DNA from 2 places in the Psychrobium sp. MM17-31 genome. Region 2 is predicted to be linked to the other one. Evidence: predicted binding sites of a transcription regulator. Region 2 holds the regulator's gene; the other holds the start of a gene.
What was found. The regulator LexA, encoded in region 2, represses DNA repair genes until DNA is damaged. The targets are predictions, from matches to a motif close to TACTGTATNNNNATACAGTA.

Region 1: a site for LexA is predicted at 6,052-6,071, ahead of recN (DNA repair protein RecN). Genes of this name have one in related genera too.

What each region holds. Positions count from the first base shown of each region.
Region 1 covers NZ_JAKRGA010000003.1:660,758-677,059, forward strand. The annotation lists gene MHM98_RS11745 (ABC transporter ATP-binding protein) at 1-715, opposite strand, end outside; gene MHM98_RS11750 (RNA polymerase sigma factor) at 903-1,391, shown strand; gene MHM98_RS11755 (hypothetical protein) at 1,395-2,036, shown strand; gene MHM98_RS11760 (MmcQ/YjbR family DNA-binding protein) at 2,033-2,428, opposite strand; gene MHM98_RS11765 (hypothetical protein) at 2,421-3,275, opposite strand; gene MHM98_RS11770 (HD domain-containing protein) at 3,365-3,862, opposite strand; gene MHM98_RS18940 (sterol desaturase family protein) at 3,875-4,741, opposite strand; gene MHM98_RS11780 (hypothetical protein) at 4,930-5,277, opposite strand; gene MHM98_RS11785 (hypothetical protein) at 5,334-5,729, opposite strand; gene MHM98_RS11790 (hypothetical protein) at 5,755-5,925, opposite strand; gene recN (DNA repair protein RecN) at 6,130-7,800, shown strand; gene rsfS (ribosome silencing factor) at 7,944-8,285, shown strand; gene rlmH (23S rRNA (pseudouridine(1915)-N(3))-methyltransferase RlmH) at 8,286-8,756, shown strand; gene mrdA (penicillin-binding protein 2) at 8,879-10,786, shown strand; gene rodA (rod shape-determining protein RodA) at 10,786-11,901, shown strand; gene MHM98_RS11820 (septal ring lytic transglycosylase RlpA family protein) at 11,905-12,678, shown strand; gene MHM98_RS11825 (serine hydrolase) at 12,759-13,934, shown strand; gene ybeD (DUF493 family protein YbeD) at 14,234-14,503, shown strand; gene lipB (lipoyl(octanoyl) transferase LipB) at 14,519-15,196, shown strand; gene lipA (lipoyl synthase) at 15,183-16,154, shown strand.
Region 2 covers NZ_JAKRGA010000004.1:90,510-106,811, reverse strand. The annotation lists gene MHM98_RS13270 (efflux RND transporter periplasmic adaptor subunit) at 1-498, opposite strand, end outside; gene MHM98_RS13265 (response regulator transcription factor) at 695-1,357, shown strand; gene MHM98_RS13260 (HAMP domain-containing sensor histidine kinase) at 1,354-2,679, shown strand; gene MHM98_RS13255 (hypothetical protein) at 2,672-2,908, opposite strand; gene MHM98_RS13250 (M15 family metallopeptidase) at 2,911-3,738, opposite strand; gene MHM98_RS13245 (alpha/beta hydrolase-fold protein) at 3,860-5,137, shown strand; gene MHM98_RS13240 (VOC family protein) at 5,207-5,683, shown strand; gene MHM98_RS13235 (glyoxylate/hydroxypyruvate reductase A) at 5,692-6,633, shown strand; gene lexA (transcriptional repressor LexA) at 6,789-7,412, shown strand; gene MHM98_RS13225 (SulA-like leucine-rich domain-containing protein) at 7,409-7,957, shown strand; gene MHM98_RS13220 (DUF1107 family protein) at 8,054-8,266, opposite strand; gene MHM98_RS13215 (MATE family efflux transporter) at 8,630-9,979, shown strand; gene MHM98_RS13210 (GGDEF domain-containing protein) at 9,976-11,007, opposite strand; gene MHM98_RS13205 (heme biosynthesis HemY N-terminal domain-containing protein) at 11,023-12,198, opposite strand; gene MHM98_RS13200 (uroporphyrinogen-III C-methyltransferase) at 12,200-13,600, opposite strand; gene MHM98_RS13195 (uroporphyrinogen-III synthase) at 13,601-14,341, opposite strand; gene hemC (hydroxymethylbilane synthase) at 14,328-15,260, opposite strand; gene MHM98_RS18955 (DUF2914 domain-containing protein) at 15,350-16,213, opposite strand.

The DNA of each region.
Region 1 (16,302 bases), on a different contig from region 2:
CGCTCGCCATGGCAATCGATGTTTTCGCTTTTATTAGCTTGTGAGAAAACGCCACTTTTAAGCCCTGCGGTGTATCATCAGCAATAATACGACCGCCTTTGAGTACGACGATGCGATCGCTTAACGCGTCTGCTTCTTCTAAATAATGAGTAGTTAACAAGATTGTTTTACCAAGCGATTTATAACGCTCGATCACCTGCCATAAAACACGGCGCGTTGTAACGTCCATGCCAACGCTTGGTTCGTCTAAAAACAACAGGTCTGGATCGCCACACAAGGCAATAGCCAGCAGCACCAGCTGTTTTTGACCGCCTGATAGCGCGCCGAAATATTTATCTTTAATGCCATCGAGCTGTAAATCGCTATAAAGCTGCGTTAGCGGTAATGGCTGATCGTAGTAACTGCGAAAAAGCTCAAGTAGCTCACTGACTTTAGCGCGCTCGGGCGCTGCCGAGTCTTGCAACATAACACCTAAACGCTGACGCACTTCTTTGCTGCTGTGGAGCTGACCAAAGATTTCAATATCTCCACACTGCGCTTTGAGACGCCCTAGCATCAGATTGATTAACGTACTTTTTCCCGCGCCATTAGCGCCGAGCAAACACACCACCTGTCCGCGGTTTATAGTGAGGGATAGTTCATTGAGGACACGCTGCTTCACATCACTTTTGACGTATTGAAAGCTCAGCGCTTTGATATCGATTATTGAGGACATTGTTTTCTCCTATCAGTTGATAGGGTTATCATGCCCACTTGCAATTTGATTAATTAGAGCAATTTGTCATGACTCGATATGACAAATGTCATGTGTATAAAAATTTTTTTGCACCTCGTTGTAATAAACCCAATTCGCTTGCCACTAACTAGGTATCTTTTTTGAGAAATTCATTGATAGGACATTCATGACCAGCGATTTTTATCAACTGTCGATACTGCCTTTTGCCGGCATCATCATCAAAATCTGCCGCGCGTATACCAACACGCAAGAAGATTTTGAAGATTATTACCAAGAAGTGTGTCTGCAAATTTGGCGTAGTAAAGACAACTTTAACGGCCAAAGCGAATGGTCTACGTGGATCTACCGCATTTCGTTAAATGTCTGTTTGACCTATTTGAAAAAGCGCAAAAACGGCGACAACACCATAGTGTCTGACGCCCTGCCGGAAGAAGCTGTCGATGACAGCAAGGCCTTTGCCAATGACGATATTAATGTGCTCTACAACGCCATTAAGCATTTATCAGAAACCGATCGCGCAGTGATACTGCTTTATCTCGAAGAGAAGTCATATCAAGAAATTAGCGACATTATCGGCAGTAACGTCAACAACATCGGCGTACGTATTAGCCGGATCAAATCTAAATTATCTAAATTTATTGCAAGTGAGGAGTAAGTGATGACCAAATCAATCGAAGAAATGTGGAAACAGGGTTTTGTTAACGAAAGCCAATTAACAGCCCCTAAAGTTAACGACTTATACAACAGAAAATCTGAAAACCTGGTCGATAAGCTACAGCGCATGTTCGCTATCAATATCAAAGCGATAATTATCGGTGCACTTATTATGCTTGTGGTATTTAGCCTGATCGGCGCCCCCTTACTTGGCCTCTATATTTGTCTGTTATTAACTCCCTTGGTACTTATGGCAAGAAAAGAGCTCGCAAAGTCTCACCGTATTTCCAAAGGACAGAGCAGTTTTGAATATCTAACCAACTTCGACAACTGGCTCAAGGGCTCGATTAAGTCTTATGCCTTTTACTACAAGTTTTTCTATCCGCTATTTTTCATTGGCATGGCGACGCAAGGCATGGTGAGTAAAGCAGGCGGCAAAGTGATTAGCGTGTTAATGGAAAAAATGCCAACCGATATCTTAATTTTCGGTCAGCCGTATTACTTGATCATTGCGACAGCACTAATGACTGCAGTAATCGCCTATTTCGCAGAGGCGCTCTACAAATTTGATTTAAACAGCGTCTACGGTCGTCAGTTTAAAAAGCTCGACGAGTTAATCGAAGATATGAAAACGTTGCGCAGCTAGCTTTGCTCAAAGTGGATCAAGATAGACTTTTGATCTTTCTTAGTCATCTTATTAACCACCAACATATAAGAATTATCGATCATGCGCTCAATTTCACCTCGTGGGATTGAGCCATCTAGAATAACGGTGTTCCATAATTTTTTGTTCATGTGATAACCCGGAATCACGCTCTCAAAAATGTCCCGCAGCATAACGGCTTCGTCGGGATCACATTTTAGGTTTAACCACCAATCGCGCTTATCGCCATCGCCTTTGCCCGCCTTACCAATCGCAAGGGTTGCAAACATCTTATCTTTAACTTTATAAACGTAGACGCCCTCCCCAAAAGGAAAACCATGGCTAGTTTCAGGCTTATCCAGTAGGTATTGATGAGCGGTATCGAATTCAGTCATTGTTTTTTTTATCCTCGTCTTTTTCGGGCAATTTATACTGAAACTTCGGCTTTTCTTTGGCTTTAATAAACTTGCTTAAATCATGCCCAGGTTTACATTTCAATGTGCCGCCTAACAAGCCAGCTGAAACGATAACCGATGCCTTCTTAAGCGCTGTATCACAGGTTATCTTGATTTCACTTTTTTCATCAATGGTTTTTTCTTCGATAAATTGATAATCGTGGACGGGAAAAGAATTGTTCATCTCTGACATCCCAGCATTTTGACCTTCGATCTCATATTGCGGTGCGGCGGAAGTTTGCTGACGAATAAAAGCACGGCTGCGCTCTAATACGCTCAGTGATGAAGTCGATGATTTTGCCGCAGGCTCCTCTACCACCAAGGCAGCGCGATTGGTCAACGGCTCAGGGTCTCTTACTGGCTCTGCAAGTGGCGCTTTTTCTTCAATTTTCTCTTTAGGCTTTTCTTTAATTTTCTGTTTAACCGCAGGCTTATTCTCAGTAACGACCTTTTGCTTTTGTTTCGGTTTAGGCTCTTGCTGCTTAACTACTTTCTGCAGCGGAGTTGGATCAGCGCTAATCTTTGGTAAAACGAGCTTTTTCTCTATCTTTTGCTCAATTTTTTCTTTTGGCGGCTCTGGTGGTTTTACCACGATAGGTGCAGGTGGAGTAATAACTAACTTAGCAGTAATGGCTTGCTGTTGTTTAATTTCTTTGGCAAATTTTTGATGTTTTTTAGTTGCGCCAACACTTATCTGAGCGGCAATCACAACAAGCAAAACGCCGTGAATAACCAAAGATAGAACTATGGCCTTAGAAAACCTTAGGTTGGAAATACGGCTAAACAACTTCAATCCCTTTGCGCTATGTCGTGAAAACAGAATTAGTAACAGCGAATAGACTAGGGAGATGTTGTAAGGTTCAAAAAATTAATGACTTATTGATTACGCTGATAAATATCATCGAGCGCCAACCAGATGTCATCACATAAATTTTCGCGATACACCGCCTGTTTAAACTCAGTATATTCCTGCACATACATCGCTAACAAATCTTCCCTTTTGCCTGCTTCGCTAGCACGCATATTGGCTAACCTATCTGCGGCTTTAACAATCAATGCATCATATAAGTCAGATTCAACGTCAGCCATTTTCTGATGTGTTTTTACTTTGCGCTGTGCTCTTGTTGCGCCAGCCTCATCGGTCACTATTCCGACACAAGCAGCGATATGCTCGCCAAAAAGCGCGGCAACCTGCTCAATCACCACAGACGTGTCTTCTACCACATCGTGTAAGTAGGCAATAACTTGCACCACATCGCCATAAGGTTTGGCAATATCAGCTACGGCATCTAAGTGCACACTATATGGGCGCGTGCCATACATCTGTCCATCATGGGCCTGCAGTGCAAAATAACGGGCTTGTTCTACGCTCATTAGATCTCCTTATTATTTATAAAAACCGTGCTTGAGTTGTCCCCAGAATCCCACAGGCATCTTGTGATCGTCACTATATCCTAGTTTTAAATTGCCACTCGTTTCTGGCACATAAGCGCTGTTAAACAAGTAATCCCAAACGCTTAAGCTGATGCCAAAGTTTACCCCGTGCGGATGTGACTTAGGCAACTGATAGCTGTGGTGATAAAGGTGCATCACCGGGTTGTTTATAGCATAACGTAAAACGCCGTAATCGAGTTTAATATTGGCATGATTGAGGTGACCAATCACTATCGTTAAGAAATGCACAGCATAAGCATGTTGTGGTTCAAAACCACCAAGTAACATAACACCTAAGGTCTTTAGCGGCTTGTAGAAAATATTTTCCATTGGGTGGTAGCGTAAATGCCCTGCAAACCCCATTTCTTTTATTGAATGGTGCACCTGATGAAAACGCCAAAGCACAGGAACACGATGCAGCATTTTATGAGTAAACCACTGTAAAAAATCCAACAAGATAAAAAAGACCAACAGCTGTAACCACCATGACCATTGACTCATATCCAATATTGCGAGGCTGTTAGCTGTCACGCCCACTGACGAAAAACCTTGTGCCATCAGCGCGTAAAAACCACTAATCGCGATACTAAAGACAAAGAAGTTGAAATACATATACCATGCATCTAGCCAGAATCCGTGGCGCATTGTTTGTTGCTGTTTACGCCACGGAAACAGTATTTCAGCAGTCCATACCAACAGAGAAATAATGGTGAGTGCCCAAAAATAATTTTGCGTCCACGGCACATCAAAGGTGACATTGCGCCACACCCAGTCCGCCGTTCCAATACTGGTTTCAATTAAAAGATTAAACCACTGCACTATTCACAATCCGCTGGTATTTTTTGATAAGGAATAAGACATGCTTTAGCCTGTTAATATTTCAAACAACTTCCCAAATTACAACAATTAATCCGGCGCGCTAAACTTCTTTAATCAAAAAACAAATTCAAAGCAGCCACCATGCGTTCAGTACTTGGCGCTGCTTTGATTGACTTACTTATGCTCACCTAATCCTTAGGAGCATCATCAGTCTCCCTTTGTTTCTTATGTTGCTTTTCTTCTTGAATCAACTTAATGGTCCGCTCAACGTACGGATCCGGCAGTACCATTTGCACCAAGGCACCGAAAGCATAAGCGCCGCTTTTACGTTTGCGGGCCCAACTGACCATTTTCCACGCGAAGCCAATAAATCCGATGAATATCGCCCACGGCATTAGCAACTTTAAAACATCAATGGATTTCGGAGACAGCGAAGACAATACATCAGATATAGCTACAGTCGATAACAAAGAGCTATCTTGCGCGCATAGGTATAGTGCAGCCGTTATTAAGCTGCCGACAATAATTTTTTTCATAGTTTCTCTCGTTAAGTTAAAAGACCAACACGTCTTAGAAAAAGACAAAGAAGCCTTTAATGAGAGAATTTGAAAGTTGGTTTAAAACGCTGATGAATAGTTGGAAATTCCAGCCAACGTAAGAGAATACGAATGGCCTGAAAAGATACTCGTTGTGTTAATATGGCAATCTCAACAGTGGCATTAAAACTGACGCTATTAAATCGCCAATTGATGTCTACTGGTATTCCAAATATGGCGAGAGTTGTGAGAACTAAACTTTGTTCTTCGGCAGTGTCGCCATTTATCGACTGACTAACATATGGATTGCCTTTAAGATCAGGTTTTGGATGAGCACTGTCTAACTCCGGCCCCCAAACCGTTGCCAGCGCGAGCACAGCAATCAATAACCAAGCTAGCCAGAAATGACTAGCACGCTGCGGTTTCTCTAACGTAGAACGCTTTAGTTCCATTACAATTAGCGACCTTTAATTGGAATTAACTCGCTACTTTCTTAGGCTTTTTAAAAATTCCAATCCAAAAGGCTACTTCTAAAATTACGCCTAAGGCAACTACGGCATAAGTGCCTGTCGCAAAGCCAATTTGATAACAAACTATCGCCATAACGATTAGAAAAATCATCAAAAGCGCTCTTAATATTCCATTCATAGTTAGGTTCCGAATTTCATTTGATAGTCAATAAAATAAGTCCACTTTCATCCAAATTCAATGGCAATAATGTAACCAATAGTTTTACCACTTCAACAAACAAAAATATTGCATCACCGAAAAAACAACTGTATAAATAAACATATCTGTACAAAACCACTGTATAGAAATATACGGTTTAGCCAATTTACACAGGTGACGACAATGCTAACTCAATTAACTGTAAATGATTTTGCCATCGTAGACGCGCTCGATATCGAGTTTGGAGAAGGAATGACCACTATTACCGGTGAGACAGGTGCCGGTAAATCGATAGCTATCGACGCTATTTCACTGTGTTTAGGTGCTAGAGGCGAAGGCGCAATGGTTCGTCCTGGTGGTAAGCGCGCCGATATTAGTGCCACCTTTAGCGTTGAGGGCAATAAACCCGCATTAAAATTTCTTCGTCACCACGAATTAGACAATGATGAGCAATGTATTATTCGCCGTGTTATTTCAAAAGAAGGACGCTCAAAAGGCTATATCAATGGTAAGCCAGTGCCGATTAGTCAGCTGAAAGAAATTGGCGTATTTCTCCTCAATATTCATGGCCAACATGCCCACCAAGGATTGCTTGATAGCGCACTTCAATTATCGTTACTCGATCAATACGCTAATCATCAAAAGCTCAACGCTCAAGTCGCCTTAAGCCATCAAAATTACAGCCAAATCAATGCGGAATTAAAAGAGTTACAAGTTGCCCAACAACAAGCGCAAGCTAAGGTGCAATTGCTTGAATACCAAGTCGAAGAGCTAGATGCGTTCGCCCTATTAGAAGGCGAATTTGACGAAATTGAACAGGAGCATCAGCGCCTATCAAACAGTGAGTCGATTCAAATGAGCTGTCACCGACTGCTTCATCAACTAACCGAAGACGATAGCTTTAACATAGAATCAGCGCTCAACAGTGCTCTTGCAACCTTAGACGAGCTTATTGAACAAGACAGTAGCGTAGAGCCGCTAATTGAAATGCTCAATGGCGCACTGATTCAAGTGCAAGAAAGCGCACAGGAACTCACAAGCTATCAAGAAAGTGTTGAACAAAATCCAGAGCGCTTAGCCGAACTTGATGAACGCTTGAGCAAAGCGATGCAGTTAGCGCGTAAACATCAAGTGACACCGCAGGAATTACCAGCACTGCATCAAAGCATTCACAGTGAATTACAAGCAATCAATCACGATGATGCGCGTATTGGCGAGCTAGAAATACAACTTGAACAAATAGCAGCACAATATTACGAGCAAGCACAGCAACTTTCACAAAGCCGCCAAAAATATGCGTCTAAATTAGAAAAACTCGTTACCAAGTCGATGAAACGATTAAGTATGGAGCACGGCAAGTTCGCAATCGATGTAACATTTAATGAAAGCGGCAACATCAATAAGCATGGTTTAGACAGTGTTGCGTTTTTGGTATCAACGAATCCTGGCCAGCCACTAGATGCGCTCAATAAAGTTGTGTCCGGCGGTGAGTTATCGCGTATCAGCCTTGCCATTTCGGTGATTACCGCCAATAAGGTTGCCACGCCAACACTGATTTTCGATGAAGTTGACGTAGGTATTAGTGGCCCAACAGCGGCGACTGTTGGCGAAATGCTAAGGGAGTTAGGTCAATCAACACAAATTGCTTGTGTGACTCACTTGCCACAGGTTGCTGGCTGTGGCCACCATCAAATGCGCGTCGTAAAACACACCGATGGACGAACCACGCAAACCACCATGGTACCGTTGTCAGAATCAGAACGCGTGCAAGAGCTTGCTCGCTTGCTTGGCGGAAATAGCATTAGCGACAATACGCTAGCAAATGCGCAAGAACTGCTTAGAGTTAATGAATAGGCGTCTATTACAACAGGTTATTGATAAACGACGGCCAACTTTGTGACTCTGTTGGCCAAATAACTGCAACCAATGCTGTTAGCTCCAACAATTGAATGGTAGAATACGCCACTTTATTTTTGACACACACAATAGGTATTCCCTTGCAAGGCACTCAATTAGTAGAGTTCATTACTGAACAACTTGAAGATATGAAAGCTAAAGACATCGTAGTTTTAGACGTTGCCAAACTTTCTCCTATGGCTGACAACATCATTGTTTGTACTGGTACTTCTGCTCGTCACTGTCGCGCTGTGGCAAACAACCTATTAGTAGAAGCTAAGAAAGCTGAAATGCCACCTTTAGGAATTGAAGGTCTAAAAGAAGGTGGCTGGGTGCTACTTGATATGAATGATGTGATTGTTCACGTTATGGATCAGGAACACCGCGATTTGTTCCGCCTAGAGCAACTTTGGGGCGGCGACTCTAAGCACCTTAACAGCTAAATGAAAATTCAATTAGTTGCTGTTGGCACCAAAATGCCAGCTTGGGTTGAAAGTGGTGTGCAGGAATATGTGCGCCGTTTTCCCAAAGATTGCAGTTTAGAAATCCTAGAAATTCCAGCGGGTAAACGCGGAAAAAATGCGGATATCAAACGCATTCTAGAAAAAGAAGGTGAACTCACCTTAGCTGCTATTCCCAAAGGCAATCGCATTGTTACGCTAGAAGTCGAAGGTAAACCTTGGTCGACGCCTACCTTGGCTAAAAATCTAGAGAAATGGCAGTTAGACGGTCGCAATGTCAGCTTACTCATCGGCGGCCCAGAAGGCTTAGCTCCTTCTTGTATCGCTGCATCTGAGCAAAAGTGGTCACTGTCAGCATTGACACTGCCGCACCCAATGGTTCGAGTAATTGTTGCCGAAGCACTTTATCGCGCTTGGAGTATCAATAACAACCACCCTTATCACCGCGAATAATCGAACTATTTGCCCAAACACCTGTCTGAGACAGGTGTTTTTATATTATCCCCTTGTTTTGCTATAGAGTATTTACCCGATCTGTGGTCAAATGTGCGGATATTTTCCCATATTGATTGTTCATGTTTTTAAAAAATCGTACTCCAATCAGAAATCAAGCCCTCGAAAACGCCCTTTTCACACGGCGAGCTATTATTGCGTTTGCTGGCGTTATCGTTTTGATTTTCGTCTTATTATCAAATCTTTATAACATTCAAGTTAATTCATACGACAAATATCAAACTCAAGCGAATGGCAACCGCATTAAAGTAATTCCCATTGCACCTAACCGCGGATTAATTTACGACAGGAATGGGGTTATCCTCGCCGAAAATAAGCCGAGCCACAGTTTAGAAATCATTCCCGATCTAACAAAAAACCTTACCCAGACCATCGATGATTTAGCAACAATCATTGAAATCACTGACGAAGAGCGGGAGCGTTTTTTAAAATCAGCCAAAAGGCAGCGCCGTAACAGTTTCAAAAGTGTTGCTATTAAAAACCGTCTGACCCAAAAACAAGTCGCAAGACTCAGTGTTGCACTGCATAAAATTCCCGCAGCGCGAATTGAGGCGCGTCTAAAACGTCATTACCCCTATGGTGAAATGCTGACTCATGCCCTTGGTTATGTAGCAAAACTCAATAAAAAAGATCAGGCGCGAATTATTGCCGACGGCGAAGAAGCTACCTATGCTGCAACACGTGATATTGGTCGCCTAGGAATTGAAAAGTTTTATCAAAAACTATTACATGGACAACCTGGTTATCGAGAAATCGAAGTTAACAATCGTGGACGAGTAGTCCGAGTACTTAATGAAACTGCACCAGAACACGGCCAAGATCTTTATCTGAACATCGATATCAATCTGCAAAAGAAAGCTTATCAAGAGCTAGCAGGACGCCGTGGCTCTGTCGTTGCTATCGATCCCAACAACGGCGCGGTATTGGCCTTAGTCAGCAGCCCGAGTTACGACCCCAATTTATTTGTACATGGCATTTCTGGTAAAGAGTATCGTAAATTACTCTCCGCCGATAAGCCGCTAATCAATCGCGCAACCCAAGGTACTTACCCGCCAGCATCAACTATTAAACAGTTGATGTCATTAGTTGCATTAGAAGAAAATATCATCACCGAACGCACGTCAATTAGCGATCCTGGTTGGTATAAATTACCCAATGTTGAACGCCGCTTTCGCGATCATTTAGCCTGGGGTCACGGTAAAGTAGATGTATATAAAGCGATGATAAAATCCTGTGATACCTTCTATTACGATGTTGCAAATCGATTGGGCATCGATCGTATAAGTCCATTCATGGATAAGTTCGGCTTTGGTGTTAAATCTGGCGTAGATATTTATGAGGAGAAAAGCGCAATCATGCCATCGCGGGCATGGAAACGCGGTCGTCACAGCCAACCTTGGTATCCGGGAGACACTATTTCTCTAGGTATTGGCCAAAGCTATTGGACAGCGACACCAATTCAGTTAGCCAACTCAACGGCTATTGTTGCAGCCAGTGGCAAGTTCTTTACGCCACAAATACTAGGCGCTAGCCAAGGTGAAAACGGCTTATTACAACTGCCAGCCGACGAACGTCCTCCGATCACACTCAAAGACAATTACAACTGGAAGATAGCGCAAAAAGGCATGTGGGGAGTAGTTAATGATATCGGTGGCACCGCTTATAACGTCTTTAAAGGAGCCCCCTATGTCTCTGCTGGAAAAACTGGTACAGCGCAGCTGATTAGTATCGCGGAAGATGAAGAATACGATGCGGAAAAAATCGCTGAGCGCCATCGCGACAATGCGATGTATGTTGGCTATGCGCCATTTGAAAAACCAGAGATTGCGGTAACCGTGGTAGTTGAGAACGCCGGTGGTGGTGGCAGTAGTGCAGCGCCAATTGCGCGTAAACTATTTGATGTTTACCTTGCCAAACAAAGCATAGTGCCATCGTTAGTGGCCAATAATGATGCAGGACACAGTCATTAATGAACGATAATAAAGCAGGCTTTGCTAAACCTGAATCACTAAGCCATAAAATTCATATTGATTTCCCGCTCCTTGCAGGAATATTAACGCTGTTTTGCATCTCTTTGGTGGTCATTTACAGCGCAGGCGGTGAAAGTATTGCCATGGTAAAACGCCAAGCCATCAACATGGGCGCTTCAATTACCGCCATGGTCATTGCAGCGCAATTTCCACCAACCTTTTTAAGACGTTGGGCTATGCCGCTATTTTTAGTGGGTGTTGGTCTTCTTGTGGCCACATTACTCTTCGGTCATGTTGGCAAAGGTGCACAGCGGTGGATTGATTTTGGGGTCGCCAAATTTCAACCATCTGAAGCAATGAAACTCATATTGCCGATTATGATTGCTCACTACATTACTCGCTATGCCCTACCCGTTAACATAAAGCACGCGTTTATCGCGGCTATATTAATCGCAGTACCGGTATTTTTAATCTACAAACAGCCGGATTTAGGCACCTCTATTTTGGTGGCTAGCTCTGGCGTATTTGCACTGTTTTTAGCGGGTATGAGCTGGCGCGTAATTGGTTCTCTTGGCGTTGCCGCAGTGCCGTTTGGCTTTATGATGTGGACCTTTTTCTTACACGACTATCAAAAACGCCGCGTCTTAACCTTCCTTAATCCCGAAACCGACCCACTAGGCAACGGCTATCACATCATTCAATCAAAAATTGCCATTGGCTCTGGTGGTCTCGAAGGTAAAGGTTGGCTCAACGGTACGCAGTCGCAGTTAGAATTTTTACCAGAGCGTCATACCGATTTTATTTTCTCGGTGTTTAGTGAAGAGTTCGGTTTATATGGCGTCGCAGGATTATTGTGCGTCTATCTATTTATAATCGCTCGCTGCTTATTTATTGCTAATAACGCACAAGAGCCATTTTCTAAGATTCTTGCTGGTGCAATCACCCTAACCTTCTTTGTTTATTTATTTGTAAACATCGGTATGGTTTCAGGCCTGCTGCCGGTTGTTGGTGTACCGCTACCACTCGTTAGTTGGGGCGGCACTTCTATGATTACCCTGATGAGTGGTTTTGGCATCATTATGGCCATTCACACCCATCGCAAATTTAATCGATAATTTATGCTAGTTCATTCCATTAAGCGTTTAATAATAGGCGCGACTATTTTGTCACTGGGAGCTTGTACTCTGATGCCGAGCCAGTCGCGCTATGATATCGAGCAAGATCACGCACCGAGTCGTTTACCAACCGCCGAAGAAATTGCCGATATTGAGCCGCAATACTTGCCGCCATCGCGATGGGCAAATAACGATTACCAAGTGCGCGGTAAACACTATCAAGTTCTCAAAGACGCCACTGGCTATAAAGCTCAAGGCATTGCTTCTTGGTATGGCCAGAAATTCCATGGCCACGACACCTCTAATGGTGAAGTGTTTAATATGTATGGTTTATCAGCGGCGCATAAAACCCTGCCAATCCCAAGCTTTGTCAAGGTCACCAACCTCGAAAATAACCTAAGTACTATCGTTAGAGTGAACGATCGCGGACCTTTTCATCCCGACAGAATCATCGATTTATCTTATGGCGCCGCTTATAAACTTGGAGTTTTAAAACACGGTACTGCTCGCGTGGCCATTGAAGTGGTTTCACCGAAAAAGCCACAACAGTTCCAATATCCAGAATGCTTTATCCAGTTAGCAGCCAATTCCGATAAGCAACGAGCGACGGAAATATTAACTGCCGAGTCGCAAACACACCAAGTGCCTTATACGATTGAATCCGTTGGGAAAATTAATCGACTTTTATTAGGACCGATAGTGAGCTTAACTCACTGTGAATCTGTCCTAAAAAAAGTGCAAATTAATTTCCCAAAAGCATTTATCAAAATGCCTTAATTAGTTAGTATTGCTGCTTTATTTATTCGCAAGCTTATTCGTAAACTGCGCGTTTTTTCATTTATTACGGTTACATTTTTATGTTTACATTTTCTCGCCGCCTAAAACAGGCAACGACAGTGGCTCTTATGCTAATTTCGGCAAACACTGTGGCAGCAACGACCATTATTCCAAATCAACCGACAGTTGCAGCCAAAAGCTATATCCTAGTTGACCAAACAACGGGGAAAGTACTAGCCGCTGAAAATGAGCATGACCTATTAGCGCCTGCAAGCTTAACTAAATTAATGACCAGCTTTATTATCGGTCGTGAGCTTAAGAGCGGTAATTTAAAGAACAGTGATTTAGTTACGATCAGCGAAAATGCATGGGCCAAGAACTTCCCAGACTCGTCAAAGATGTTTATCGAAGTTGGCAAAGAAATCTCTGTTGCTGATTTAAATCGCGGCATCGTAATTCAATCTGGTAATGATGCTTGTGTCGCTATGGCTGAGCACATTGCTGGTACAGAAGACGGCTTTGCCGACATTATGAATAATGTGGCGACAGAACTTGGCATGACCAACAGTTTCTTTGAAAACAGCCATGGTTTAGACAGCACGCAACACAAAACAACCGCTTTTGACATGGCGTTATTAGCGCGCGCTATTATTAGCGAAACACCAGAAGAATACGCCCTTTACAAAGAAAAGTTCTTTACCTACAACAACATCAAACAAGCTAACCGCAACAGCCTGCTGTGGGATAAGAGCATGAACGTTGATGGCATGAAAACAGGCCACACCTCAAAAGCTGGTTTCAGTTTGGTTTCTTCAGCTACTAAAGACAATATGCGTTTGATCGCTGTTGTTATGGGTGCCAAGAGCGCCCGAGCTCGCGCAAGTGAAAGCAAGAAAATCTTAAACTATGGCTTTCGCTTTTTTGAAACTGTCACCCCATACCAAGCGGGTCATGAATTTGCCAGCCAGCGCGTATGGTACGGTGCCACAGATGAAGTAAAGTTAGGTATCACTGAGTCAACGCCATTAACTATTCGTCGTGGTCAAAGTAAAAACCTCAAAGCAAGCTTCGAGCTTTCTAAAGAATTAGAAGCGCCGATTGCTAAAGGTGAGCAAGTGGGTACAGTATTTATCCAACTTGACGGTAAAGACATCGCTAGCTATCCGCTAGTGACATTAAACGAAGTTGAACAAGGTGGCTGGTTTAAGCGCACTATGGATTACTTCAAGCAAATGATTAACGGCTGGTTTAGCTAAAAAACGCTAATACATACCCTTATCTAGGCCGCATTTAGCGGCCTTTTTATTGGAATAGAATCCTATATGTTATAGCAATTTCAATCATCGGATCAGGCGAACTGTATCCAAGTTTTCGCTCATAGTGCTAGCCCCAACATAGATGATCAGTTAAGATAGCCCGAATTTTTTGGGCGCTGCCCAAAATACCGACGAATAGATGCCCATTAGCAAACTTAGCTACCATCGCCGACCGTCGTGTATTAACCTATCAATAAAAACAAGCGCAGCTTGTTAGCCAAACAGTGTTGGAGATTACAATGGACACTAAATTTGATGAAATCCTAGATTTCCCATGTGAGTTCGGATTTCGCATCATGGGCGACGCAGTGGATGAACTGCCGACTAAAATTGAAGTCGTATTAGACGAACTAACACCAAATGCCTACAAACGTCTACCTGGTGTTAGAAAGAGCAGTACAGGCAAGTACCACTCTATTTCATATTCACTCACAGTGACCAGTAAAGAGCACATTGAAACCCTTTACAAATCATTATCAGGTATCGATATCGTACGTTACGTACTTTAATATTGTTGAGGTTTTATGACTGAGCAATCACCGCAAACACAACAGCCCATTGTCTATCGCTATTTAGGCGAGCGCGATTACGAACGCGTTTGGCATGCCATGCAAGCCTATACTGACAATCGTCACGCTAATTCAAAAGACGAGATTTGGTTTGTTGAACATCCGCCTGTGTTTACCCAAGGCCAAGCAGGCAAGGAAGAACACATGCTGTTTGCTGGTGACATCCCCGTTGTTAAAGTCGACCGCGGCGGTCAGGTAACCTATCACGGACCTGGTCAATTAGTGGCTTATTTCCTCCTTGATATCAAACGTTTAAAGATTGGCGTTCGAGAGTTAGTGACCCGTATTGAACAATCTCTCGTACAAGTACTAGAGAAATACGATATTAGTGCCTATCCGAAAAAAGATGCACCGGGTGTTTATGTTGACGAAAAGAAAATTGCCTCATTAGGGCTACGCATTCGCAAAGGATGTTCTTTTCACGGCCTTGCCCTAAACGTCAATATGGACTTATCGCCATTTAAACAAATTAATCCATGTGGTTACGCAGGACTAGAAATGATTCAAGTCAGCGACTATAGCAATATCGACAATGTCGAACGCGTACAGCGTGACCTCATGCCAATTATTACCCAGCTGTTAGGTTACAGCGAGGTTGAAGAAATTACAGGATTTATTAATGACGAAGGTTAAACAATCTACGCTAGTTGCAGGTGAAAAACTGCGTGATGCAGACAAGCTCGCTTACATCCCTGTTAAAATCGTTGAACAAGAAAAGAAAGAAGTGCTGCGCAAGCCAAAATGGTTACGCGTAAAACTGCCAAGCAGCTCTGCCCGTATTGATGAAATTAAAGGTGCGATGCGCAAGCACAACCTTAACTCAGTATGTGAAGAAGCTTCTTGTCCTAACCTGTCAGAGTGTTTTAACCATGGTACAGCGACCTTTATGATCTTAGGTGCTATTTGTACACGTCGTTGTCCGTTCTGTGACGTTGCCCATGGCCGTCCGCTGCCAGTTAGCGCTGAAGAGCCAACTAAGCTTGCAGCCACCATTAAGGACATGAAGTTAAAATACGTAGTAATTACTTCAGTAGATCGCGATGACTTGCGTGATGGCGGTGCTCAGCATTTCGCCGACTGTGTTCGTGAAATTCGTGCCGCTGTACCAGGCATTAAAATCGAGATTCTCGTCCCAGACTTTAAAGGCCGTATGGACAAAGCACTCGATATCTTAGCGACTGAGCCACCTGATGTGCTTAATCACAACCTAGAGACAGCGCCACGCCTATATCGCGAAGTTCGTCCAGGTGCTCACTACAAAAACTCATTATTGCTTCTGAAACGTTTTAAAGAAATGCACCCACAAGTGACTACTAAGTCTGGCTTAATGATGGGCTTGGGTGAAACAAACGAAGAAATCGTTGAAGTACTTAAAGACCTACGTGAACACAATGTAGAAATGCTTACCTTAGGTCAATACCTACAACCGAGTAAACATCACCTTCCTGTTGTACGCTACGTGCCACCAGCTGAATTTGATGAGCTCGGTGAAATTGCCAATGAGCTTGGCTTCACCCATGCAGCGTGTGGCCCTATGGTACGCTCTAGCTACCACGCCGACCTACAGGCGCAAGGTAAAGAAGTAAAATAATTAACCTTTAAAAAGGCAACGCAAGTTGCCTTTTTGATATCCGCAGCAACTAAAAATTCTCAAATATTCCCGTCCGACCAGCTAACAGCTACTATTAAAAGCTACCAATTACCGCTATTATAACCACCGCCTTGACATTTTATGTCAT
Region 2 (16,302 bases):
TGGTGCGCGTAATTGATGACGTTCAACGACGGCTTGTTGGCGTTTAACCTTTGCTTGCGCCTGAGTCAACAAAGCTTTGCTGTTCGCCACATTCGATTTACGCTCTGCCAATAGTGTTTTTGCCACCACTTCTTTTTTGGCTAAACCAACAATTTCATTATACAAACGCTGATCTTCTTTGTATTTAATCGCTGCTGAATTAGCCTCAGCCTGCGATTGTGCTAGTTCGATAACAGCTAGAGAGTCATCTAAGGTCAATAACACCTGCCCTTTAGTCACGTTGTCGCCAGCATCCACCAGAATAGATTGCACGACACCAGACTCTTGCGTGGCAAGTTGCGCATCATTTTGCGCTTGAACGTTACCACTTAGTGTAATTTCAAGACTTTTAGCTTGCAGTTTCGCATAAATGACTTCAACTTCGGTTGATTTCGCGACAGCAATAAAACTGCTACAAGCAAATGCTAGCAACAAGGTGTTAATTATCAGAGCACGCATAATTTCCTCAAGACACAATTAAATACAATTTTTGACGCTGCGATTCTACGTGGTCAACCGTGAACACAACGTGATTGATAACTCAACGAAACTTCACGTTAGCGTCACGCCAAATGTGGTTATAATGAGTTATACCCAAGCCACCTCAAGATACTGATCTTCAGAGCTTAGGTATATCAACCAATGGGATTTTAGAATGCGCATATTACTAGTGGAAGACAACGCCGATCTTGCAGCCAGCATCATTGATTATTTAGAAATGCAAGATCACACCTGCGATCTCGCGTGGCACGGTAAAGCCGGATTGGCTGCGGCACTTGATAATAACTACGATATGTATGTGTTTGACATTGCAATGCCACAAATGGATGGTTTAACTCTTTGTCGCACCTTGCGTAAAGAGCACAACGACTTCACACCTGTGTTGTTTTTGACGGCGCGCGACACGCTAGAAGACAAACTCACTGGTTTTTCCGCTGGGGCGGATGATTACCTCGTTAAACCCTTTGATTTAAGTGAATTAGCAGCGCGCATCCTGGCTATTCACCAGCGTCACCTCGGTTTTAGCAATCAACTATCGATTGGCGATCTCACCGTTGACCTCAATACAGAGCAAGTAAAACGCGGCGACGACTTCATTACCCTATCTCCCAATACTTACAAGCTGCTAGTACTATTGATGCAACGCTCACCACAAGTGGTACCAAGAGAAGATCTCGAACATCATGTGTGGGGCGATGAACTACCAGACAGCGACTCATTGCGCAGTCACATCTACAAATTGCGTAATAAAATCGACAAGCCTTATCAGCATGCACTCATAAAAACCGCCAAAGGCCGAGGATTTAGCATCTCATGAACTTTTTACAAAGTATAAAATTTCGTTTTATCCTCGCCTGTATTGCCTTCGCAATCATTGTCACCCTGTGTTACGGTCGGGTTACTTTTATCGGTTTAAAGTATAACTCTGATGAATTGTTTAACTGGTATATCACCCAAGAAGCCCACCAGCTTATAGATCGCTACCGCGCTAATCCAACATTGGATATTAGTGAATTAACCACCGCAGATATTGAAGTGACAACAGAGCAAAAAATGATTGCCAAGCTCGCGACTTTTTTCCCCGATAGTCAGTTTAGTGCTAACAAACTCATCGACGTTCACAACCTAGGACCAGCTTTTGATACCCCACAAGGCTATACCATTTATGAATTCGGTAAAGACGAGATTACCATCCATATTTTAGAAGCGACTATACACCACAATTCACCCGAGAAATTCTATTATTTAGTCGACGTTAGCACCTTTCGCAATTACGACAATTATTCAGAAGAAGCAGTCGAAAACATGTTTTTAGAAATGTTAGCGCTAATCATGCTAATTGGGTTGCTGATAGGAATTATGCTAGCGATGACTGTGGTATCACCACTTAGCCGCTTGGCAAGATCGGTGGACAATATGGATCTCGATAAATCCCCACTGAGCAAAGACTCATACTTTAACGACGAAATTGCTCTCCTTGCCAACAAGATAGACTCTTTTGCTGCTAGAACACGAGAATTTGTTGAACGTGAAAAAGCCTTTACCCGCGATGCCAGCCATGAGCTAAGAACGCCTGTTGCCAGTAGTCGCGCCGCCATCGAGCTCGCCTTATCGACCCCCGAAGGAAAGCAAGGCAAGGTGCACAATTTTATCAAACGCGTCGAACGCTCAAATAAAGACATGACTCACTTGATTGAGACCTTTTTAATGCTTGGCCGCGAAGAAGACAATAGCGAAGCTCCAGTCACTTTTAATCTCCATGATCTGGTTAGCCAAGCTTTTGCCAAGCATGATTATCTAAAACGAAATCAACAACTCGAGTGCATAAACAATGTAGAACCGAGTGTCGAGGTAACCACCCACAAAGCCTATTTATCTATCATATTAGACAACCTGATCCGCAACGCGCTGCAGCATACCAACGATGGCCAAATAACGGTTAGTCACGCTGACAATATGATCATAGTGACTGATACTGGCGAGGGATTTGAGAACAGTGAAAAGAGTCAGCTCAATGTAATGGAGAAATCAGGCGTTGGCTTAAGCATTGTAAGGCGTTTGTGTGAACGGCAACAATGGAAGCTGGTAATCAATGCCAATTCTCCGCAGGGCACCAAAGCGGTAATACTATTTAAATAAGCATAAAGCCTATCAATAGAATATTAATAACCACCAACATTCCGATGAGCATTGTTCGCCTGAGCTTGCGATTACTTTTATGTAATTCTGCATAATAGGAATTTGCTAACTGCGCCGCTTTGTCATCAGATAATCCAGTACAGTGATGACATTTATTCTGACGAGTTGGATATTCTAACTTACACCGTTTACAGGTATTTGAAGACACTATATTTCCTGCAGAAAACATAATTATTTCCTTTTCAACTGCGGCAAAATTAATTCAATGCAGGTTTGACGACGCTGGCTTTTGTCCAGCTTTTGATGTTGCTGCCAACATTGCTTAAAGCGGTTAACATTGTTGTTAAACAGTTCTGCAGCTTGTTGTGGAGATAATTTTGCCAAGGTTTCCACATAGCGTCGTGGACCGAGTTGAAAATGTTGATAGTCGATAGGGTAATTCCAATCCCCGCCCCAAATGAAATAACCATGCAGTGCAAACACATCCACGACATCTTCCGCCATGCCCTGTCGTTGTGGTTTGCTCGGTCTGACATTTAGACGATTAAGAAACTGACGAGCGCCTTCGGTTGGACTAACAACCACAGCGCCGTCTTTTGCAATATCAACAAATGGGTTTTGTACGGGATTAATATCAATCGCAGCGCCATAAGCGTGTAGAGACCAACGCTTGCCATTGGTAATAGCCCTACCATTAAAGGCTGAGGTATTATTTTGCGCCATCGAGCGCTGATCATCACCGCCATAATTGGCCATTGACTGCGCTTGTTCTAGTGCAAAACCAGCTTTTAACAGCGTTTTGAATAATTTCGCTGTTTGCTGCGCGGCGATATCTAACACGGTAACCTGCCCGCGATGTCCATTGCCATCAAAGCCAATAAAATCGAATGTGACTCGCCTTAAACGCTGACAATTCACTGGATTATTCGCGGTAATAACAGCGCTTTGCTGGAGCGTTTTGCAATCATTAGTTGTAAGCGGCGAAACAGCACTTTTTGCCGTCGCCTGACCTGCAAATAATGTAATCCACAACGTAAATAATAACGTGAGCCACTTCATCTCATCTTTCCATAAACAATTGATTCAGCGATAAATCATCTACAAATCAGCTCGCTGTCAGGTTTTTACCGAGTCAATTTGTATTATCTAAAACTCCAAATACATGACACAGGAAACTACCATGTTTAAATCGCTATCACTACCGATAATATTGACCGCAGTAACAGTGTTAGGCGCAATGGCCCCACCAAGCCAAGCAGCTAATAACTCTGAGAATATCACGACCACAAGTCAAGCATTGCCTTACGGTAACCAAATCACTATTGCCTCAAAAGCACTGCAAGTCGATCACCGTATTGATGTCTATTTACCGCAAAATTATGACAAACACAGCACGATAAATTATCCTGTTATCTACACCCTAGATGGCTGGACGTTATCGCAAAGCGTCAGTGGTGTTGTGTCGCACATGGGAAATACAGCGGCAATGCCCAAAGCAATAGTCGTGGCGCTGCACACACCAAACGTCTGGCGTTACCTGCCGAAGTTAGACACCAAGGATTCTGGCTGGCGTATCAACAATACTGCCCATCAAAACCAGCAGTATTTAGACTTTATCAAACAAGAGCTTATTCCGTATATTGATGCGAACTATCGCACCAATGACTATCGCGTACTAATAGGTATGTCACCAACGGCTATTATTGCTCTCGATAGTTTTATCAAAGCACCCGAGTTATTCGACGCCCATTACCTTTTCGCTGCCGTCGATATTTTCGCGCTAGGATACGACGAAAAATCAACGCTACTCGATTCTTTAGTCACTAGCCTTAAAGCCAACCCACAGCTAAAGCGTTCACTTTACATTGCCTCGGCGCAATCTGATTTTGACGAAAATCCAGCTCACGCTGGTAACGCCAAGCGCCTCAAACAATTCGTCTCGCCACTCATGAAGGAGCGCTTTAAGTTAGAGTTTTTACCAAACACCGAACACTACTCGATGGCAATTCCAGCGTTGGTATCGGCGCTTAAACTAAACTTTCCCCGCAACGAGTTAGAGATTTTTCGCGACTTGATCGCCAAACCCGGCAACGCTTTAAAAAATATTGAAGCTCACTATCACAGCTTATCTAAAAAACACGGTTTTACGATTCATCCAGAGCCGGACTTAAACCGCAACGTTAATAGCTTTCGCGGCATTGGTTATGTGTTACTAGGCGATGATCGCCACCAAGAAGCGATGGAAGTATTCAAGCGTTGGACAGAGCTAAGTCCTAACGAAGCGAACGCCTTCGACAGTCTTGCCGATGCTTATGAAAGCTTGGGGAAAAACGAGCTGGCAATGGAAGCACACCTTCAAGCAGTGAGTGTGGCGAAAAAACTAAAGGATCCTCGTCTGGCCTTTTTCAAGCAAACTCTCAAGTCGTTTGAAGAGCGCGTCGCGAATAAATCTTCCTAATCACGAATGAATATTGGTGCTCTGTGGGTCTGTTATTTCACCATCAACCAATTAGCCTATTAGAGCGCCATGATAAAACTACTCACAATCATTTTAACCGCCTATTTTAGCGTTATTACATCGGTGAACGCCGATGATAAGCCATTAACCTCTGGCTTTAATCACGTTGGACTAACCGTATCAAACCTCGATAAATCAACGCGTTTTTTTACTGATGTGTTGAAATGGAAACTTGTCGGAGGCGATGAAAAGTACCCAGCCAAGTTCGTTTCAGACGGCAAGATGTTTTTAACCTTATGGCAAACCAAAGATCCTAAAAAAACCGTAACCTTCAATCGCAAAAACAACGTTGGTTTACATCATCTCGCCTTTACGGTAGAGACATTGGAAGGGCTTAACGCACTATTTGAGAAGGTAAAAACGGTAGATGGCGTGATCATTGAATTCGCACCAGAGCCAGCGTATGGTGGTCCAACAATGCATATGATGATTCGCGAACCAAGCGGTAATCGCCTCGAATTCTCGTACCGCCCACCAAAACAATAGCAGGATTTATGGGGAAAATAGTTTTTGTTAGCCAGCTGCCAACCACAGAGCAGCAACAATGGCTTGAGTTATTACAACAAACACTTAGCTCGGAGAGCATTTATTTTCCCCATCAGCTAACAGCGAGCCAATGCGCCGAAGTCGATATTGCCATCGTCGCTAACCCAGACCCTAAGGTGCTACGTAGTTTTCCCAACCTAGTGTGGATACATAGCTTGTGGGCAGGTGTTGAGAATCTAGTAAAAACGGGCTTGCCCGATGGTGTGCAACTAGTACGTCTTATCGATCCTGAGCTCGCCCAAATTATGGCGGAGTCTGTGCTCACTTGGACGCTGTATTTACAACGCAATATGCCAAGTTATCAGCGGCAACAACAGCAACGAGAATGGCGACAACTCACTAACGTCAATTCGAAACAAATGCGGGTAAGTGTATTAGGTGCTGGTGAACTTGGCCTAGCTTCGCTGTCTTTGTTAGGTAAGCTGAATTACACATTAAGTTGTTGGACGCGATCGCCAAAAACCATTGATAAAGTCACTAACTACACAGGTAAAGACGGTCTAACGGCAATGCTAGCTAAAACAGATATCTTAATTTCATTGCTGCCTCTAACACCGGAGACTAAGCACCTACTCAATAGCGAAACCCTAAGCTTGCTGCCACAAGACGCGAGTATCATTAACTTCTCACGCGGCGGTATTATCGATCATGATGCTTTACTCAAATTACTGGACAATCAGCACCTCAATCACGCGGTACTCGATGTCTTCGATATAGAACCTCTGCCAGCCCGGTCACCGCTTTGGCATCACCCAAAAACTACTGTATTGCCACACATATCTGCACCCACAAACCACTGTACAGCTGCGAAAATTGTGGCGGATAATATTGGTAACTATCGAAAAAATGAAATTTTACCGCCGACAGTAAACCTCAATAAAGGTTATTAATATCAATAACTTTTGTTATCCATTAGTGTTCTCTCGCCAAAGAAATTACAAATAATTGCTGATTAATGATTGCACAATGGATATCACTGTATATACTGACAGTTATACTGTATAGAAAAACAGTTTAGTAAACATATTCAGTGAAAGGCATCAGCATGAAAAAATTAACTAATCGACAAGCAGAAATTTTACAGCTCATCAAAGATAATATTTCCATGACTGGCATGCCTCCTACTCGTGCCGAAATTGCTAAACAGCTAGGCTTCAAATCGGCTAATGCTGCAGAAGAACATTTAAAAGCTCTTGCCAAAAAAGGTGCTATCGAAATTATTCCCGGCACTTCACGCGGTATCCGTTTAGTCGAAGCTGCGAATGATCCTGAGCCAGAAGCAGGCTTACCGCTTATCGGTCAAGTGGCTGCTGGTGAACCTATCTTGGCGCAAGAGCATGTTGAAGCGCATTATCAAGTTGACCCGAATATGTTTCATCCAAGCGCAGATTACCTACTGCGCGTAAACGGTGAGAGTATGAAAGACATCGGCATTATGGACGGCGATTTACTGGCTGTTCACAAAACCAATCAAGTGCGCGAAGGCCAAGTAGTTGTGGCCCGTGTCGAAGATGATGTCACCGTTAAGCGCTTTGAGCGCCAAGAGAACAAGATTTTACTTCACCCTGAAAACCCAGAGTTTTCAACCATAGTTGTAGATTTAGAATATCAATCAGTTGAGATCGAAGGCTTAGCTGTTGGCGTAATTAGAAATGGAGCATGGCAATGAAATCATTAGTAATGAACACTAACTTTGACAGCAACACTTTCTCAATGAGTTCTGGTATCGATTATATCGACCAATCTCTCGCTCACGGTGGCTGGCAATCGCAAACCATTAACGAAGTGATTAGCTCTGAATCTATTAGTGAACAGCTAGATATCCTATTACCAACATTGACTAAATTAAGCCAACAGGGTCGCTGGATTGTTTTAGTTGGTGCGCCAAAGGCAGGATTGAAACCACTACTAGAGAGCAATGGCATTGATACTTCTCGCGTACTATTAGTTCATCCGAAAGATCAAGTCGATGCACTATGGGCGATGGAACAAGCACTGATGTCAGGTAACTCAAGCGCCGTCTTAGGCTGGCCAGGAGAAATCGATAATCGTGATTTAAAGCGTCTGCAACTCGCGGCAAAACGCACGAGCGCCCTAACCTTCTTATTTAAAGCAACGGCTAGTGCTCAGCCAAAAATCCAGCTTAACTGTTATAACCAACAGTTAAGCCATCAACACCTGAGCATCGATCGCCGCAGTGGCACGATTCACTAGGTAGCTTTTGGATACTATTTGGTTCAACAAATGAAAGACTAGAAACTAAAAAGCCAATCGAATGATTGGCTTTTTTAATGTGGGGATATGATACATCTATTCCCACTGCGCAACGGGTTGTCGCGACTTGATAAGCTGATTAATTTGACTTACAAAAGATTGCTGTTGTTCATTTGCATTGCAAGGCGCTTTCAATAAACCTTGTTGAAATTGAAATACACCTAAACTTTCAACTTTCAACGTGCCTTCAAAGAAGATTTTTACATATTTAACGATTTGCTTAATGGAGTTTTTAGTGAATTTTTTCATACGCTATTGTTCCATGGTTACCGTGAGATTTTCGACCTTAATAGTTTCTACAAGTTCAATGAAAACTGATAAATTTACACTCGCGCGATTATCATCATTATTCATAAATGTGTTTAATTTAATAATTACTAATACCAAGATAATCAATACGTAAAAAACAACTTACCATAGATTAAAGTCGAAGTGCTCAGACCAAATGTTACAAGTAATTTCAAATTTCAGGCGCACATCCTACGTGTCTTTTGTGACGGATTTATGGCGGAAAAATAGCTAAATTGAAACAATGACACCAATAGAAACTTAAGTGATAATAGCCAGCTTATCGCAATTTACAGATACTAATATTTATAGGGGCATACTCGATTGAAAAAACACCTCGCACAGTTTTTTACTCCAAGTGCCAAAGCCGAAAGTAATCAACTAATCAAACTTGCCATTCCCGCCATTTTAGCGCAACTCGCTCAAATGTCGTTTGGTGTTATCGATACCATAATGGCTGGACAATACAGTGCGGATGCACTTGCAGCGGTAGCGATCGGTGTAAGTATTTTCAATCCAATTATCGTTTTTATCATTGGTATTTTCTTAGCATTAAGTCCAATAACCTCGCAATACAATGGCGAGGAAAACAAACACGGTGTAAAACGCGCTTTCCAAACGGGCGTAATAATGTCGCTCATTTTGGCACTGCCTAGTGCAATCATTTTAGTGTCTCTTGAACCCTTAATGTGGGCGATTGGCATAACCGAGGAGATCATTCCGCTAGCGAGCGGTTACCTGAGTGTTTTAGCGTGGGGCGTATTTCCACTTTACTTCTTTTTTGCATTGCGCTTTTGTAACGAAGGAATGTTCGCAACTAAAGCCATCATGTATTGCTCCATTATCGCGCTACCGTTTAACGTTGCCTGCAACTATTGGTTTATTAACGGTGGCTGGGGCGTGCCTGCGATGGGCGCTATTGGAGTCGCTTGGGCGACGCTCGTAGTGTGGTCGATAATGGCAATTTCACTAGTTATCTACACTCTCACCTCGGCCCGCTATCACGGCTTCAACCTGTTTAATACTTGGTTAAAACCACGTCTTGAAGACTATACTGAAATTCTGAAAATCGGTACACCGATGGGGATTGGTCTAGGTCTTGAGGTTGCCTTATTTGGTGCAGTTGGCTTAATGATCGGCCGTTACTCGGTGCCTGATATCGCGGGTCATCAAATTGCTATCAATATCTCAGCGCTAGCCTATACACTGTCACTTGGTCTATCAATTGCCGTGACGGCACGAGTCGGCTATCACATTGGCCGTAAAGATCCGGAACAGGCGCGTCAGACGGGATTCATGGGTATTTGGTTTGGCGTATTTATCTCACTGTTCACCGCCACCTGCATGGTATTATTTCACCAGCATTTCATCGCGGTATTTACGTCAGATGAATTGGTATTCGCAGTGGCCAGTCAGCTTATTATCTTGGCGGCTATCTTCCAGCTATCAGACGCTGTACAGGTCAATGCCAGCGGCGCGCTACGTGGTATGAAAGATACTAAAATACCGATGTATATCTGCATGGTAGCCTATTGGTTAATTGGCTTTCCAATCGGCTATGTGTTGGCGGAATTTGGTGGCTGGGGTGTGCAAGGTTACTGGATTGCCATTATCTGCGGCCTAACAATTTCAGCCGCATTAATGACTCATAGATTTAATAAACTAACTCACTAAGCAGTTGATACGACTTGATTACGGCCTTGCTGTTTTGCGTTATATAAACGCTCATCAGCGAGGTTAATTGAGTCAATTGCATCTCTGTCTTTTAGAATTGCTGCCACACCAAATGAGCAAGTGATATTGGCGACAGTTTCCCCAGTTTTGCGATCCTTAATAATCAAACGTTCAATCGACAATCTGATTTTCTCTGCCATATCATGAGCTTTAGCGATAGTAGAATTAGGAATTAAGACAGCAAATTCTTCACCACCATAGCGGAATGCTAATGCACCATTAGAGCAAGAAATTGCTAAACGCTTACCAACGGCTTTTAACACTTGATCTCCCATGGTATGACCGTGCTCATCATTAAACGCTTTAAAATGGTCGATGTCGGCAATGATTAAGCAAGCATGCGCATTTGGTAGCTCAATCAAACCGTCGAGCTCTTGTTCAAATGCTCGTCGATTTAATAAGCCGGTTAATGCGTCGTATAATGCATCTTGCTGACTATTTGCTAGCTCCATACGCAAAGATTTGATCTCTTGCTGAGCTTTTTCGAGGCTATCACCTAAGGACTTAGCATTGTCGCGCATCGCCATCGATTTTGAGAGTAATTCACTAACAAAACCGGAAACTGCTTCTGGTGTCATTGGTGTTTCAATGGCATCTAAAACCGCCAATTCCTCATGGCATAAAGACATCTCTTTTTCGAAGCTTTTAGCGTTGTTTTGCGTATTTCCAATAGAGTCGCCAACTTTACCCATCATTTTGTCGATAGACTGTTGCAAGTTTCGAGCTTGATCGACAGCTTCGTTTTTAACGTGCTTTGAATACAGTTGCTCAGCACGGAAGGTTGGGCAGGTGTTATATAACTTCAGCGCCGATTCTAACTCGCGATTAAGATTAGGCACTTCATTAGAAGCATAGGTATACCACAGCGCGTAGTTAGTTGGGTTAACCGGTACGCTGTACTTCATCATTAACGGAATAGTTTTCTTCAGCGTTTTAACTGACTCGTCAAAATTCGAGTTGTCTTTCATTGACTTACTTCCCTGTTACTTCGCTTGGCGATAATTCAACGCTTTATTGAAGCTATCTAAAGCGCCACTGCTCTCACCTAGCTCTTGCTGGACCTGTGCTAGTTGTTGATAGCGGTGTGCCGAAGGGTCGATTTGAATTGCTTGTTGCAGCCATTCTTTAGCATTTTTCCATTGTCGCTGCATAATTTTCAGTCTAACAATAACATCAATAAAGGCCGAATCAGATTGATAGGCATCTAACTTTTCAAGACGTTCACACCAAGCTGTTGCGAGTTGTGTGGGGCATTGCTCAACCACACCTAACAAGCCAGCACTTAGCTCTTTACTCAGTCGTTTAAACAATTCTTTCTCGATCAGCGCCGCCTGATCAAATTTAATAACTAACTTAGCATACTGGCAAAAGATGTCGATATGATTGCGGTACTTTCTAGGGATAGATTTGTAACTTTGGTTAATCGTTTCTAGATCACTGTCTGCAAGTGCCGCTAATTGCTGAACGTAACAGTGACGCACTCTTTCCTGATGCTCAGGTGCAGTCAGACGCTTGTGCTTAAACAAAATATCATTGAGTTGTGCAACTTGTGTCCATTGCTGAAAATGTTCACGTACTTGAATATTGAGCGGCAATAAATCATCATGTTGAGCGACTTTGTCAGGTTGTTGCTCCAACCACTTTTGCGCACTTTCGAAATCCTTTTCTTCAACAAGATAACGCAGTTTAGTTGCAATTAGTGCAGTGTTCTCCGGTGCAAATTCCAATGCCTGTGTAAGATATTCATCACGCTGTTCTACCTTACCTTGCGTCGCTGCAGCATTTATCGCAGTAAAATAGTTTAACAGTGGCTCTTTACTGTATTTAACATGATTTACGCTAAGCTGCTCTGCCTGAGAGAAATGTCCAGCGGCAAACTCTAATACACCATCAATCGTTTTTTGTTGTGCAATACGCTCTTTACGCCAGCCAAACCAATGGCGGGTGCGTCCCCACATAGCAATAGTATTTACAAGCGCCCATTCAGCGATTTGCAAGGCAGCGTAAAACACGATAATCATCATGACCATAACGACAAGGCTGGTTTCCATAGTCCAACCATTCACAGCTACCAATACGTAAGTGTCATGTCCCATCAGCGATGGACCAATCAAAATGCCTGACGCGATTATGAGTAAAAATATCAAGACTCGAATCATATTAACGCTCCAAACCTTGTGCTGAGCTAATGTTGCGACGTGTTACTTCATCTGCAATCAAATTACGGCTCAGTAAATCACGCGGATAGTTCACCTCAATCGAAACTTTTTCTAATTTTTCTAATTCTTCGAGCATAAATGTCGTTGCGCTGTCTTCGCGATCGAAAAATTGTAATACCCAGGTTCTGCTCACTTCGATAGCACTGATGAATGCCTGTTGCTGTTTGCGATAAACCGCTAGCTGCGCCTGAACCAATTTATTCTTTAGATTTTCCTCTAAATACCATTGCTGTTTGGCAGACATTAACGGCACCACATTACTTTCCCGCTTGCGAATTGTAATTAAACCATCGACAAAGCCATACCATGTTTGCTTCAGGTTTTCTTGCCACGAATCTTCTGCGGCCGCTGGCGCTTCTTCTTGAACTGCATCCGGCAAGGTAACTGTATTGAGTTTAAGGTTGTCGATTTGAGTTATTAAACCATCGATAGCTAATGCGATATCCTGACTGCGATCTTGTGGTAATGCAGACAGTGTCGCGATGTCTTTGGCGAGGGCGCGGCGTAATTCAATTAATGACTCATCATGCATTTCAGCGATGCGTTTATCGGCAGTCACTAACAACGCCGCAGCGGTTTTTTGATCCTTTTCTTGCCACAGTTTGCGGCCAGCCATGGTAACTAAGTAGTTTGCCTCTGCCAGTAACCAATCACTTGGGCGACGTCCCGATAGTTCGGCAATTTTTTGATTAATAAGGGCTTGAGTTTGCTCTTGACCTGCAAGCTGCGCAGCAACTTTATCGTTCAACTCACTGGTTAACGATTGATTTAATGCTTGTTGCTGTTGCAGCTGTTGATTCACATTCTCTAAAACGCTGTTTTGCTTAGCAACCAGTGAATCAATGGTGTCTTGTTGAGCCAATTGGAGCTTTTGGTATTGATCGACGCCATATCCCGCTGCGCCAGCTAGCGCTAAGATCAAAATTAAGCATAAAACGGCGAGTTTACTAATAGGTGTTTTTTGAGTGACCACTGTTGATTCCATTTTTTGTGCTGTGCCAGCGCTAGTCGCTGCTTCGTTTTTACCTACGGCTGACGACGCGACATTATCTAATTCTGTTGTTTCATTGGCTAATGATTTGCTCTCATCAAGCGAGGGTTCCTGAGCAGAAGATTCATTATCAGATGATGACTTTTGACTTACCAATAGCTCTTCTTCATTAACTGGTTTTTCATCTACCGATGACTTTTCATTAGCGGAAGACTTTTTGTCCGCTGACGGCTCTTTTTCGGCTAATGGTTCAGACGTATTTGGCTGCTCTGTATTGTCGACAGTCTGTTGCTCTTCAATAGCCTTTTCGTCAGCTTTGTTGTTCGATGCGTCATCATTAGTCTTAGTCATTTAACACTCGTTCAATAGAATTTTTAAAATTGATTGGTTATCAGCGCCTTCGCTTAACTCAATCGATTCAAAGCCAAGTTTACGCGCTATTTTCACAATACGCTCACTCGGAACAATTAAAGATAGTGATTTTAGCCAAGTTTGCTGCATTTCGCCGATGTTTTCCCACAAATGCTGCAATATCTCGCCACTAGTCACCACTATAGTGTTTATTTGATGCTGTTGCCATTGCAAAACGCAATCCCCATCATTCATCGCGATCAATTGACGTTGATAAGTCTCAAGGTATTCCACCGTAGCGCCGCGTTTAACAAGCGTTTGTGCAATAAGCTCTCGCCCACCATTGCCGCGTAAAATAACAACACGCTTGCCATTAACATCAGCTAAATCATCGAGTGCTAACAGCCCTTCGGAAGTAGCCAATACCGGAGCTTTCGCTTTGATATTCAAGGTCAAAAATTGCTGCGCCGTTCCTTTACCTACTGCAAAGTAATCCGCCTGTTGGGGCCATTGTGATAACTGATTATCCGTGTGAGAAACAGCATTCTCACTCACCGCAATTATTATATCTGCGTCAGCAATAACTTGCTCGATTTGCGATGCAATAGAAGGTAAAAATTGGACTAATGGATAAGAAATACAGGGAATATGATGGCTCGCCAACAAAGCCTCAAGTTGCTGAGACTTTGCTTGTGGGCGAGTAATTAAGACACGTCGCTGTCTAGGGCTATGCTTGTGCATAAACCTGCTGCAGAATCTCTCTGCCGCCGCGGTCTAATAACTTATCAGCCATATCGATGGCCGTTTGCTCGGCGTCGGCTAAAGTACCGCGTGCTTCTTCAGTTAACATCACGCTACCGTCAGGGTTACCAACTAGTGCGCGTAACCAAAAGTTATCGCCGTCAATCACGCAATAGCTACCAATTGGCACCTGACAGCCACCTTCTAAACGCTTGTTAAGTGCACGCTCGGCCAATACGCGTTGACGTGTTTCAGTGTGCTCTAGCGGTGCCAACAATTCTTTAATTCGCTCGTCATCCAAACGACATTCAATACCGACCGCACCTTGGCCAACAGCTGGTAAACATTGCTCAGGCTCAATAAATGATGCAATACGCTCTGGCATTTCTAAGCGAATAAGGCCAGCTGCAGCAAGGATGATTGCGTCATATTCGGCAGCGTCTAATTTACCTAAACGCGTACCAACATTGCCGCGAAGATCGCGAATAACTAAATCAGGACGCGCCGCGCGAATTTGACATTGACGACGTAAACTAGAAGTACCAACGACACTGCCTTGTGGCAATTCATCTAGATTTTTGTATTTGTTGGAAACAAAGGCATCGCGAGGATCTTCACGCTCACAGATCACCTCTAAGCCCAAGCCTTCAGGAAATTCCACCGGTACATCTTTCATCGAATGAACTGCGATATCGGCACGGCCTTCTAGCATGGCTGTTTCCAGCTCTTTTACGAATAACCCTTTACCGCCAACTTTGGCTAACGGAGTGTCTAAAATCTTATCGCCCTTGGTTACCATGGTAACCAACTCTACTTTAATATTAGGGTGAAAGTGCTCTAACTGTGCTTTTACAAATTCAGCTTGCCATAACGCCAACGGACTTTGACGAGTCGCAATGCGCACGATATCTACAGACATAAAGATTCCAAAAAGAGTGATAGTAAATTGGCGGCAATGATATCACCACCAATCTAATTGGTAAAAAATATAGCGGTTTTTCGGCTGTTTTACTGAGTCACATCAAATTCAGTAACTTTTAGCACCTGATTTTGATCATCGACTACTGCAACTTGCCAACGACCCAACATGCTTCGATTGAAAGTTTTGCTCGAATAAGTACGCCATTTATTGGCACCAATCGATAAGCTTACCTCAGCCATTACCTTGCCATTTAAGCTCCAACGATGGTAAACAACCTTATCTTTCATGCGATCAATTTGGGTGAAATAAAACAGCTTCTTGTGCTCACTTAAACTCAAGCTAGACAGACGATCAATAGGTTCTCGTTTTGCAATCGCCGATGTCAATTGGGCACGAGGCACATGAATTGAATCGTTATTTGCAACTACCTCGCTTAGTGCATCAGTAGCAACTACAGGCTCAGTAACCGATACTTTATTGTCACTAGCTGGTTGAGTGCTAACGGCAGCAGACTGTGCAGGTGAAGGCGTAGCCATTAGCAATGTATTTTTTACTGACGCTAATTGCGATGGCACTTTTTTCTCAGTTGCCGCCTTCTCAATGAGTGGCGTATTGCCTTTTTGAGGTATTACATCCTCTTTCGGCTCTAATTCGGTATCGTCTTCAATTGGAAATGGCTGGTCATGTTCACCAACCAGCGGCTGTTTTGGCGGCTCTTCATCTTCCATAATAATGGGTAAAACACCTAAGGTACCTATGTCATTTTCAGGCATTGGCTCAGTATTCGACTGGCCCGCCGGCCACATGCTGTAGGCCATGGTACAAACCAAACTAGATAACAGAATGAGTACAAGTAGGAAATTTCTTATCTTTACAGGATCAAAAGGTGCCGGCTGCGATGCACTAACAGCGTCGTCTGGGCCTAAATCTATTTTAATTTTAAGCTGCACGGGAACACTTCCTTTTGCAAATAGAGAAGCAATATCATAAAGGATCTATATACCCATAATCAATGAAGATGCTTGTTTTATAGTGGCTT